3 linked regions of the Modestobacter italicus genome follow. The protein of the gene in region 1 interacts with the protein of each later gene in a pairwise test. Links are inferred from orthologs where the notes say so. Each region holds a gene or a part of one and is shown in the gene's direction. Other genes may lie near its edges.

What was found.
Region 2: the proteins of ftsZ (region 1) and rlmN interact in binary tests that used the Escherichia coli proteins (3 or more experiments, as listed by UniProt). The link is inferred for Modestobacter italicus from one-to-one orthologs.
Region 3: the proteins of ftsZ (region 1) and MODMU_RS12990 interact in binary tests that used the Escherichia coli proteins (3 or more experiments, as listed by UniProt). The link is inferred for Modestobacter italicus from one-to-one orthologs.

The regions. Positions count from the first base shown.
Region 1 is NC_017955.1:3,436,831-3,439,951, reverse strand. Bases 1-2,971 are described here. They hold ftsZ (cell division protein FtsZ), read left to right. Parts: upstream 1-823; coding sequence 824-2,119; downstream 2,120-2,971. Other genes in these bases: MODMU_RS30075 (laccase domain-containing protein), read left to right, coding at 2,623-2,931; MODMU_RS30080 (purine nucleoside phosphorylase YfiH/LACC1 family protein), read left to right, coding at 2,198-2,626; MODMU_RS16465 (peroxidase-related enzyme), read left to right, coding at 1-490. Outside these bases: MODMU_RS16450 (YggS family pyridoxal phosphate-dependent enzyme), read left to right, coding at 2,984-3,121. UniProt on the Escherichia coli protein: Essential cell division protein that forms a contractile ring structure (Z ring) at the future cell division site. The regulation of the ring assembly controls the timing and the location of cell division.
Region 2 is NC_017955.1:4,374,826-4,377,962, reverse strand. Bases 44-3,030 are described here. They hold rlmN (dual-specificity RNA methyltransferase RlmN), read left to right. Parts: upstream 44-941; coding sequence 942-2,120; downstream 2,121-3,030. Other genes in these bases: MODMU_RS20720 (LCP family protein), read right to left, coding at 2,839-3,030; MODMU_RS20725 (VIT1/CCC1 transporter family protein), read left to right, coding at 2,117-2,842; MODMU_RS28730 (hypothetical protein), read left to right, coding at 44-867. In the rest of the region: more of MODMU_RS28730, read left to right, coding at 1-43; more of MODMU_RS20720, read right to left, coding at 3,031-3,137.
Region 3 is NC_017955.1:2,665,378-2,668,296, forward strand. Bases 131-2,899 are described here. They hold MODMU_RS12990 (rod shape-determining protein), read left to right. Parts: upstream 131-906; coding sequence 907-1,893; downstream 1,894-2,899. Other genes in these bases: MODMU_RS12985 (AMP-binding protein), read right to left, coding at 131-501; MODMU_RS12995 (FtsW/RodA/SpoVE family cell cycle protein), read right to left, coding at 1,897-2,899. In the rest of the region: more of MODMU_RS12985, read right to left, coding at 1-130; more of MODMU_RS12995, read right to left, coding at 2,900-2,919. UniProt on the Escherichia coli protein: Forms membrane-associated dynamic filaments that are essential for cell shape determination. Acts by regulating cell wall synthesis and cell elongation, and thus cell shape.

The DNA.
Region 1 (3,121 bases):
CGGCTTCCTGCCCAACGTCTTCGCCGCGCTCGCCTGGCGCCCCGACGAGGCGCGGGCCTTCTTCGCGCTGCACGACGCCCTGATGGACAAGGACACCCCGGGGCTCACCCAGGCCGACCGCGAGGTGCTGGTGGTGGCCACCAGCGCGGCCAACAGCTGCCTCTACTGCGTGGTGGCCCACGGCGCCCTGGTCCGGATCCGCGCGCGGGACCGGTACCTGGCCGACCAGGTGGCCGTCGACTGGCGGAAGGCGCCGCTGTCGCCGCGGCTGCGGGCGGTGGTGGAGGTCGGCGTCCGGCTCGCCGTCGACCCGGTGTCGGTGACCGCGCAGGAGCAGGACGCGCTGCGCGGGCACGGCCTCACCCAGGACGACGTGTGGGACGTCGGCGCGATCGTCGCGCTGTTCGCGCTGTCCAACCGCCTCGTCCACTGGGCCGCCGTGCCGCCGAACGAGGAGTTCCACCTGCTCGGGCGGGTGCCCCGGAGCTGAGCGGGAGCAGCTCACCGGCGTCCCCGGTGGGCGGCGCGCCGACACGCCCGGGCAGAAAAGAGTCTCGACGTGCGCTGCGTCGCACCGACGGACGTGCCTGCGGACGTCTCCACCCGGGCATGAGACCGTGGCCTGGCATGTCGTCACGGCTCGTGAGCCGGATGTGACAGACGGGTCGACGGGTTCTGGTGCGACTCCGCCCGATGGACACGCCGACCCGGAGAGGGTGCTTGCTGCCCGATGAGGGCGCACCTAACTTCGTCCTCACACGGACGTAGTTGACATAACTATAAGGCTTAACCTGAGGATGAGGGTCCAGTTGGGGAGCGCAGCATGACACCTCCGCACAACTACCTCGCGGTCATCAAGGTCGTCGGCATCGGCGGCGGCGGGGTGAACGCGGTCAATCGCATGATCGAGGTCGGCCTCAAGGGGGTCGAGTTCATCGCGATCAACACCGACGCACAGGCACTGCTGATGAGCGACGCGGACGTCAAGCTCGACGTCGGCCGTGAGCTCACCCGCGGCCTGGGCGCGGGCGCGCAGCCCGATGTCGGCCGGCAGGCCGCAGAGGACCACCGCGAGGAGATCGAGGAGGTGCTCAAGGGCGCCGACATGGTCTTCGTGACGGCGGGCGAGGGCGGTGGCACCGGCACCGGTGGCGCACCCGTCGTCGCCTCCATCGCGCGGAAGCTCGGCGCCCTGACCATCGGCGTGGTCACCCGTCCGTTCTCCTTCGAGGGGAAGCGGCGGGCGGTCCAGGCCGAGTCGGGCATCGAGGAGCTGCGCAACGAGTGCGACACGCTGATCGTGATCCCGAACGACCGGCTGCTGCAGCTGGGCGACCGGAACGTCAGCGTGATGGACGCCTTCCGGACCGCCGACCAGGTGCTCCTCTCCGGCGTCCAGGGCATCACCGACCTGATCACCACCCCCGGCCTGATCAACCTGGACTTCGCCGACGTCAAGTCGGTCATGTCCGGTGCGGGCTCGGCGCTGATGGGCATCGGCAGCGCGCGCGGTGACAACCGCGCCCTGCTCGCCGCCGAGCAGGCGATCGCCAGCCCGCTGCTGGAGGCCTCGATGGAGGGCGCCCACGGCGTCCTGCTGTCGATCTCCGGCGGCTCGGACCTGGGCCTGTTCGAGATCAACGAGGCCGCCTCGCTGGTCTCCGACGCCGCGCACCCCGACGCCAACATCATCTTCGGGGCCGTCATCGACGACGCCCTCGGCGACGAGGTGCGGGTGACGGTCATCGCGGCCGGCTTCGACCAGGGCAAGCCCGGTCAGCGCAAGGACGCCGCGGTCACGTCGGTCGCCCCGGCTGCTCCGCCGGCCCCGGCACCGGTCGCCGCTGCCCCGGTCGCGCCGGCCGCCCCGCGGCCGTCCGTCCCGGCGCAGACCGGCGAGCGGCTCGTCTCGCCGGCCCCCACGGCGGCCGCGCCCACCACCCAGGCGTCCCCGGCGGCACCCCGCCCGGGCCAGCCCGGCGTCGCGCCGCAGGGCGGCGGCATCACCGTGCCGCCGCTGCCGCCCATCGCCGGGCCGGGCAACGGCACCCGCCGTCCGCTGGCCTCGGAGGACTTCGAGGAGGAGCTCGACATCCCCGAGTTCCTCCGCTCCCAGTGAAAGGACCCCTCTGCCCCCCGGGACTCGCAAGCTCGCCCCGGGTCCCTGCAGAGGGGCCGTTCCAGCACGTCGCGTCCAGTGAGTGACGGTCCGGCCGCTCCGCCGGCGGTGCGACCCCGGCGGGTCGTCACCGACCGGCGGGGCGGCCGTTCCTCGTCCCCGTACGACTCGTTCAACCTCGGCGGGCACGTCGGCGACGACCCGGCGGACGTCGCCGCGAACCGCGACCGGCTCGCCGCTGAGCTCGGCGTCGCCGGGGACCAGGTGGTCTGGATGACCCAGGTGCACGGCACCGGGGTCGCGATCGTGGAGGACGCCGAGGAGAACCCGGTGGCCGACGTCGACGCGCTCGTCACGGCCACCCCCGGCCTGGTGCTGTGCGTGCTGGTCGCCGACTGCGTCCCGGTGCTGCTGGACCCCCCGGGTCGCCGGTCTCGTTGCCGACCGGGCATCGCGGGCGGAAGGGCGTCCGGCGCGGCGTCGTGCCCGCCGCCCTGGCGGCCATGACCCGGCTCGGCGCGCGGCCTGCGGACGTCGAGGCGCTGCTCGGCCCCGCGGTCTGCGGCCTGGACTACGAGGTGCCCGTCCAGATGCAGGCCGAGGTCGCCCGGGTCGCCCCGGCGAGCGCGGTCCGCACCCGGACGGGGACGCCGGGGCTGGACCTGCGGGCCGGCATCGCCGAGGTGCTGCGCGGGGCCGGCGTCCGGCAGGTCGTGCACGACCCGCGCTGCACGGTGGAGGACCCCCGGCTGTTCAGCCACCGCCGCGACAGGGTCACCGGCCGCCAGGCCGGCATCGTCTGGCTCGGCTGAACCCGGACCCCTGCACGGAGGTCGCGCGTCACCGGCAGGGGAGGATCGGCCCATGAGCTCGTTGGGCGAGAACCTGCGTGCGGTGCGGGCGCGGATCGACGCCGCGGCGAGGGCGGCCGGGCGCGACCCGGCCGAGGTCCGGCTGCTCGCGGTGAGCAAGACCTGGCCGGCCGCGGACGTCCGCGCGCTC
Region 2 (3,137 bases), 940 kb from region 1 along the record:
TCCGCGTCCGCGACGCCCGCACCCCAGCCGGCCGAGCCCCCGACCGCGGTGGTCGCCGACCCGCCGGTGGCCGACGTCCCCGTCGTCCGTGCTGCGCCTCCGCGCGGGCGGCTGCGCCGCCGGCTGCTGCTCCCGCTGGCCGTGCTCCTCGTCGCGGGCCTGCTGGCCGGCTTCGCCCTCACGACCACCTCCTCCGGCGACGGGGCCGAGGTGGCGGCGTCCGAGCGCCGGGCCACCCCGGCGTCGCCGACGACCACCGCCGCACCCACGACCGCCGCACCCACCACCGCGCCGACGCCCGCTACCGTCCCCGGCCCGCTGCCGGGCTCCCCGCAGCCGGTCGTCGCCCCGGACGTCGTCCCGCCCGCCGAGGCGCCCGGCGCCGGAGAGCCCGCGCCGACCGCCGTCCTGCCGACGCCGGCGGGCAGCCGGGCGACCACCCGCGCGACCACCCCGGCCACCACGCCGGCCGAGGCCCCGGTGCTGCCGCCCGCGCCCGCGGCCACGGCCCCGGCCGTCCCGCCGGCGAGCACCCCCGCGCGGGTCACCGTCGCGCGCCCTCGGCCGGTGAGCGGCCCCCGGCCGGCGCCCCCGGCGCCGACGACGACCCCGGCGCCGACCAGCACCCCGACCACCGCGCCCCCGACCCAGCCCACCCCGACACCCACCCCGACGCCGACACCGACCCCGACCGAGACCGCCACGCCGACGCCCACCGAGACCCCGGTCCCGACCGACGAACCGGGCTGCCCGACCCCCGACGCGGGCAGCACCCCGGAGAGCTGCGACGAGGGCACCGGCGATCCCGGTGCGCCGGTCGTCACCGCGGACCCGTCGACCACGCTGCTGAGCGCCGGGGTCGGCTGACCCCCGCCGCGGGAGGCAGGTCACTCCCCGCGACCCGGCCGCGGGCCGCCGGGAGTGGGACCATGGACGACGCCATGACTGCCCTGCCCCTCGTCTTCGACGCCCCGCGCCGCACCAAGCCGCCCCGCCACCTCGCCGACCTCACCCGGGACGAGGCGCGTGCGGCGGTCACCGAGCTCGGCCAGCCGGCGTTCCGCGCCGACCAGCTCGCCCGGCACTTCTACGCCGGCGTCACCGACCCGGCGCAGATGACCGACGTCCCGGCTGCCGTCCGGGAGGACCTCGCGGCCGCGCTGCTGCCCGGCCTGCTGACCCCGGTGCGGCACCAGTCCGCCGACGGGGGGCGCACCCGCAAGACGCTGTGGCGGCTGCACGACGGTGCCCTGGTCGAGAGCGTGCTGATGCGCTACCCCGAGCGCGCCACGGTCTGCATCTCCAGCCAGGCCGGCTGCGGCATGGCCTGCCCGTTCTGCGCGACCGGGCAGAGCGGGCTGACCCGCAACCTGTCCGCCGCCGAGATCATCGGCCAGGCGGTCGCGGCCGCCGCCGCGATGGCGAACGGCGAGATCCCCGGCGGTCCGGGCCGGTTGTCCAACGTCGTCTTCATGGGCATGGGCGAGCCGCTGGCGAACTACGCCCGGGTCCGCAAGACGCTCGACGCGCTGCTCACCCCCGCCCCGCACGGGCTGGGGCTGGCGCAGCGGTCGGTCACGGTGTCGACCGTCGGGTTGGTCCCGGCCATCCGCAAGCTCACCGAGGAGGGGCTCAACGTCACCCTCGCGGTGAGCCTGCACGCCCCCGACGACGAGCTGCGCGACACCCTGGTGCCGATCAACACCCGCTGGAACGTCGGTGAGGTTCTCGAGGCGGCCGACGCCTACGCCCGCCGGACCGGCCGGCGGTACTCCATCGAGTACGCGCTGATCCGCGACGTCAACGACCAGCCGTTCCGCGCCGACCTGCTGGGCCGGCTGCTGGCCAAGCGGCTGGCGCACGTCAACCTCATCCCGCTCAACCCGACCCCGGGCAGCCAGTGGGACGCCAGCCCGCTGCCCGCGCAGCGGGAGTTCGTCGCCCGGCTGCGGGCGGCCGGGGTGCCGACCACGGTGCGCGACACCCGCGGCTCGGACATCGACGGCGCCTGCGGGCAGCTCGCCGCCGCCGACCAGGTCGACGGCGTGCCCAGCGTCGCCGTCCCGGTGCCGGCCGTCGAGGAGGGTGTGGCCCTCGGCGCCGAGTCGGACCAGGGATGACCGGCCCCGGCGAGCAGCTGGAACGGGCCGAGGCCCATCCGCACACGCACTCCGACGTGGCCGGCGGCTGGCTGCGCGCCGCGGTCTTCGGGGCGATGGACGGGCTGGTCACCAACACGGCGCTGGTCGCCGGGGTCGGTGGCGCCGGGGCCGGCTCGCACGCGGTCGTCCTCTCCGGCGTCGCCGGGCTCGCCGCCGGTGCCATCTCGATGGCGCTGGGCGAGTACACCTCGGTGAGCACCCAGAACGAGCAGCTGGACCTCGAGGTCGCCAAGGAGCGCCGCGAGCTGGCCGTGAACCCGGTGGGGGAGCAGGCCGAGCTCGCCCAGCTGTGGCGGGACCGCGGGCTGGACCCGCAGCTGGCCGACGCGGTGGCCGAGCAGCTGTCCCGCGACCCGGAGCAGGCGCTGCGGGTGCACGCGCTCAACGAGCTGGGGCTCGACCCCGAGGACAAGCCCTCGCCGATGACGGCGGCGGTCTCCTCGTTCCTGTGCTTCGCGGTGGGGGCGCTGATCCCGCTGCTGCCCTACCTCCTCGGTGCCCCGCAGCTGTGGCTGGCGTTGCTCTGCGGTGGCGCCGGGCTGGTCGCGGCCGGTGCGCTCTCGGCCCGGTTCACCCCGCGGCCGTGGTGGTCGGCGGGCCTGCGGCAGCTGCTGTTCGGCGCGATCGCCGCCGGGGCGACCTACCTCATCGGCGCCGCGATCGGCAGCGGCGCCGGCTAACGGCTGCAGGACAGCCCGGCTGCCTCGACCGCCGATGCGGTCTCGGCGGTCGGGGAGCGGACGACGGTGCCGCCGCGCGGCGGGCCGACGGGGAGCACCTCCACCGGGCCGACGTGCTCGGTGGCGAGCGCGGCCAGTTCGCGGGAGGACGTGCCGCTGTCGACGGTCAGCGCCCCCGAGGCCGCCCAGGCGACGTGCTGGGCCCGCCACGGCCGCCACGCCGCGGACCGGGCGGCGGAGGCCAGCGCGGACAGCACGGTGCCCGCCGCCGTCGCGCGGCCGTCCGGGTCCACCG
Region 3 (2,919 bases), 770 kb from region 1 along the record:
CGCGCCGACGCTGATCCGGGTGTACTCCCCGGGCACCGAGGCGAACTTCGCGGTGTCGACGGCGTTGCAGACCACGTGCCGCGCGCCGCTGCGGCCGATCCGGTCGGTGAGGTCGGTGGGGCCGACCGCCGTCGTGGTGGGCATGACCACCGCGCCCAGCTTCATGATCGCCAGCATCGACTCCCACAGCTCGACCTGGTTGCCGAGCATCAGCAGCACCGGGTCGCCCCGGCGGACGCCCCGCTCGGCCAGCCAGGCGGCCAGCCGGTCCGAGGCGCGGGACATCTCGGCGAAGCTGCGCGCGACCGTCGACCCGTCCTCCTCCACGACCACCAGGGCCGGGCGGTCGTTGCCGCGGGCGATGGCGTCGAACCAGTCCACCGCCCAGTTGAACCGCTCCCCCAGCTCCGGCCAGGTGAACTCCGCCACCGCGCGGGCGTGGTCCCCGCGCAGCGCGAGCAGCTGGTCCCGGCTGGCCCGGTACGCCGCCGTTGCGTCCATCAGGACCTCCTCGCGGCGCCCGCACGGCGGGTCCGACGTCGGGCCGGACGTCGCCCGGCAGGTCGACAGGGTGTCGACGTCTGTGACCGGCACCATAGACAGCCCCGGCGAGGACGCGACAGGCCGTCCGCCCCGGTCCTCGTCGGTGCCGCGCTCTGACCGGGGGTGACCGTGGGGTGCTCCCCGGCCCACCATGGGATCCGGGCGCATGTTGGGGATAACGGTCGTCCTGCGCCCGCGGTCCGTCGACCGGTGCAGCCGGTCGGTCCGCGCCCGGGCGGCGCGGCGCCGCCGGACGCGCCGGGCGGCCGGGTCGCCGCGGCGACGGAGGCGGCGCGACCCGTAGACCGGACACCAGGCCCACCCCCACACTGACCGGCACCTGTCGGCCAGGGGGGTCCGCGCGTGGAACTCGGCATCGATCTCGGCACCGCCAACACGGTGGTCAGCCACGCCCGCCGCGGCGTCCTCTACGACGAACCGACCGTCCTGCTGCTGCGCGCCGGGCGCTCCCGGCGGGAGCGGGTGGTCGCTGTCGGGCACGAGGCGGCCGACCTGCTCGGGCGCACCCCGGCCGGCCTGTCGTCGGTCCGGCCCCTGCAGGACGGCGTGGTCACCGACCTGGAGACCGCCCGGACCTACCTGCGCGCGGTCCTGCACCGGGCCGGGCGGGGCTGGAGCCCCGGCGTCCGCGCGGTGATCGGGGTCCCGGTCGGCTCCAGCGCGCTGGAGCAGCGCGCGCTGCTGGAGGCCGCGGAGGAGGCCGGCATCCGACCGGTGACCGCGCTGGCCCAACCGGTCGCGGGCGCGATCGGCTGCGGCATCGACCCGATGGAGCGGCGGGTGCACATGGTCGTCGACGTCGGGGGCGGCACCGCCGAGACGGCGGCCTTCTGCTTCGGCGGGGTCCTCGCCTCCCGGACGAGCACGCGCGCCGGGGACGAGATGACCCGCGCCGTGGCCCGGTACGTCCGCGAGCAGCACCAACTGCAGGTCGGCGACCTGGAGGCCGAGGCCCTCAAGATCCGTGCCGGGACGGAGGTGGACGGCCCGCTCGTCGTCCAGGGCCGGGACGTGACCACCGGGCGGCCGCGGCTGGCGACCGTCCAGCCCGCCGAGGTGGCCGAGGCCGTCCGGCCGGTCGTCGACGACGTCGTCGGGGTGCTGAGCACCTGCCTGGACGACCTCGCCCCGCAGGCCGTCGCCGACGTCATGGCCGAGGGCGTGCTGGTCATCGGCGGGGCCTCGCAGGTGCCGGGCTTCGCCGCCGAGCTGGAGCGGAGCCTGGGTCTGCCGGTCAAGCTCGCCGAGGAGCCGCTGACCTGCGTCGCCGACGGCGCCGCCCGGGCGCTGCGGGACCGCCGGCTGCTGGCCGCCTACGGCCGCAGCTGACTCTCAGGGCGCCTGCACCGGGCCGGTGGCGACGACGTCCGGCTGCTGCTCGAGGTAGTGCCGCAGCCCGTCGGCGACCACCACCTTCGCGCTGTTCGCGCCGGTCCCCGGCCCCTGCACCATCGCCGTCATCACGATCTCCGGGGCGTCCACCGGCGCCGCGGCGGTCATCCAGTTGTCGTACTCGTCGTCGCGGAGCCCGCCGTCCTGCGCGGTGCCGGTCTTGGCGCCCACCGGGGCGGGCAGACCGCTGAGCCCGGTGGCGGTGCCGCCGGTGACCGTGGCCCGCATGCCCTCGCGGACCGGGCCCAGCGCGGCGGCGAAGGGCACCGGCGTCGCGGCCGACGGCGGGAGCGCGGTGTACGTGGCGCCCTCCGTGCCGACCGCCATGCCCAGCCGCGGGGTGACCAGGGTGCCGGTGCTGACGGCGGCGGTCCACCGGGCGTTCTGCAGCGGCGTGACCTGCAGCTCGCCCTGCCCGATGCCGAGGATCACGGTGGACCCGCCGTACCAGGCGCCGCCCTTCGCCTCCACCGACTCGGGGGTGCCGAGGTACCCGGCGGACTCGGCCGGCAGGTCGATCCCGGTCCGCTCCCCCACGCCGAGCGCCCGGGCGGTGTCGATCAGCCGCTCGGCGCCGAGGGCGACGGCGAGCTTGTAGAAGTAGACGTCGTTGGAGATGGCGAGGGACTGGACGAGGTCCATCGGGCCCATCGGCTTCCAGTTGCCGAAGACGTGGCCGCCGTAGCTGAAGTCCGCGCCGGTGGGGACCACCCGGTCCGGCGCCCACACCCCGTGGGCCTGGTTGGCGGCCGCCACCACCAGCTTGAACGTCGACCCGGGCGGCGCGACCGCCTGGGTCACGTGCTCGAGCATCGGCGAGCCCGGCGCGTCACCGGCCGCCTGCAGCGCCGCGGCGTCGACCGGGGGCCCGTAGACGTTGTTGTCGAACGACGGGGTGCTGGCGATCGCGAGGACCTGCCCCGACCGGGGGTCCATCGCGACGGCGGCGCCGATCTTGCCCGC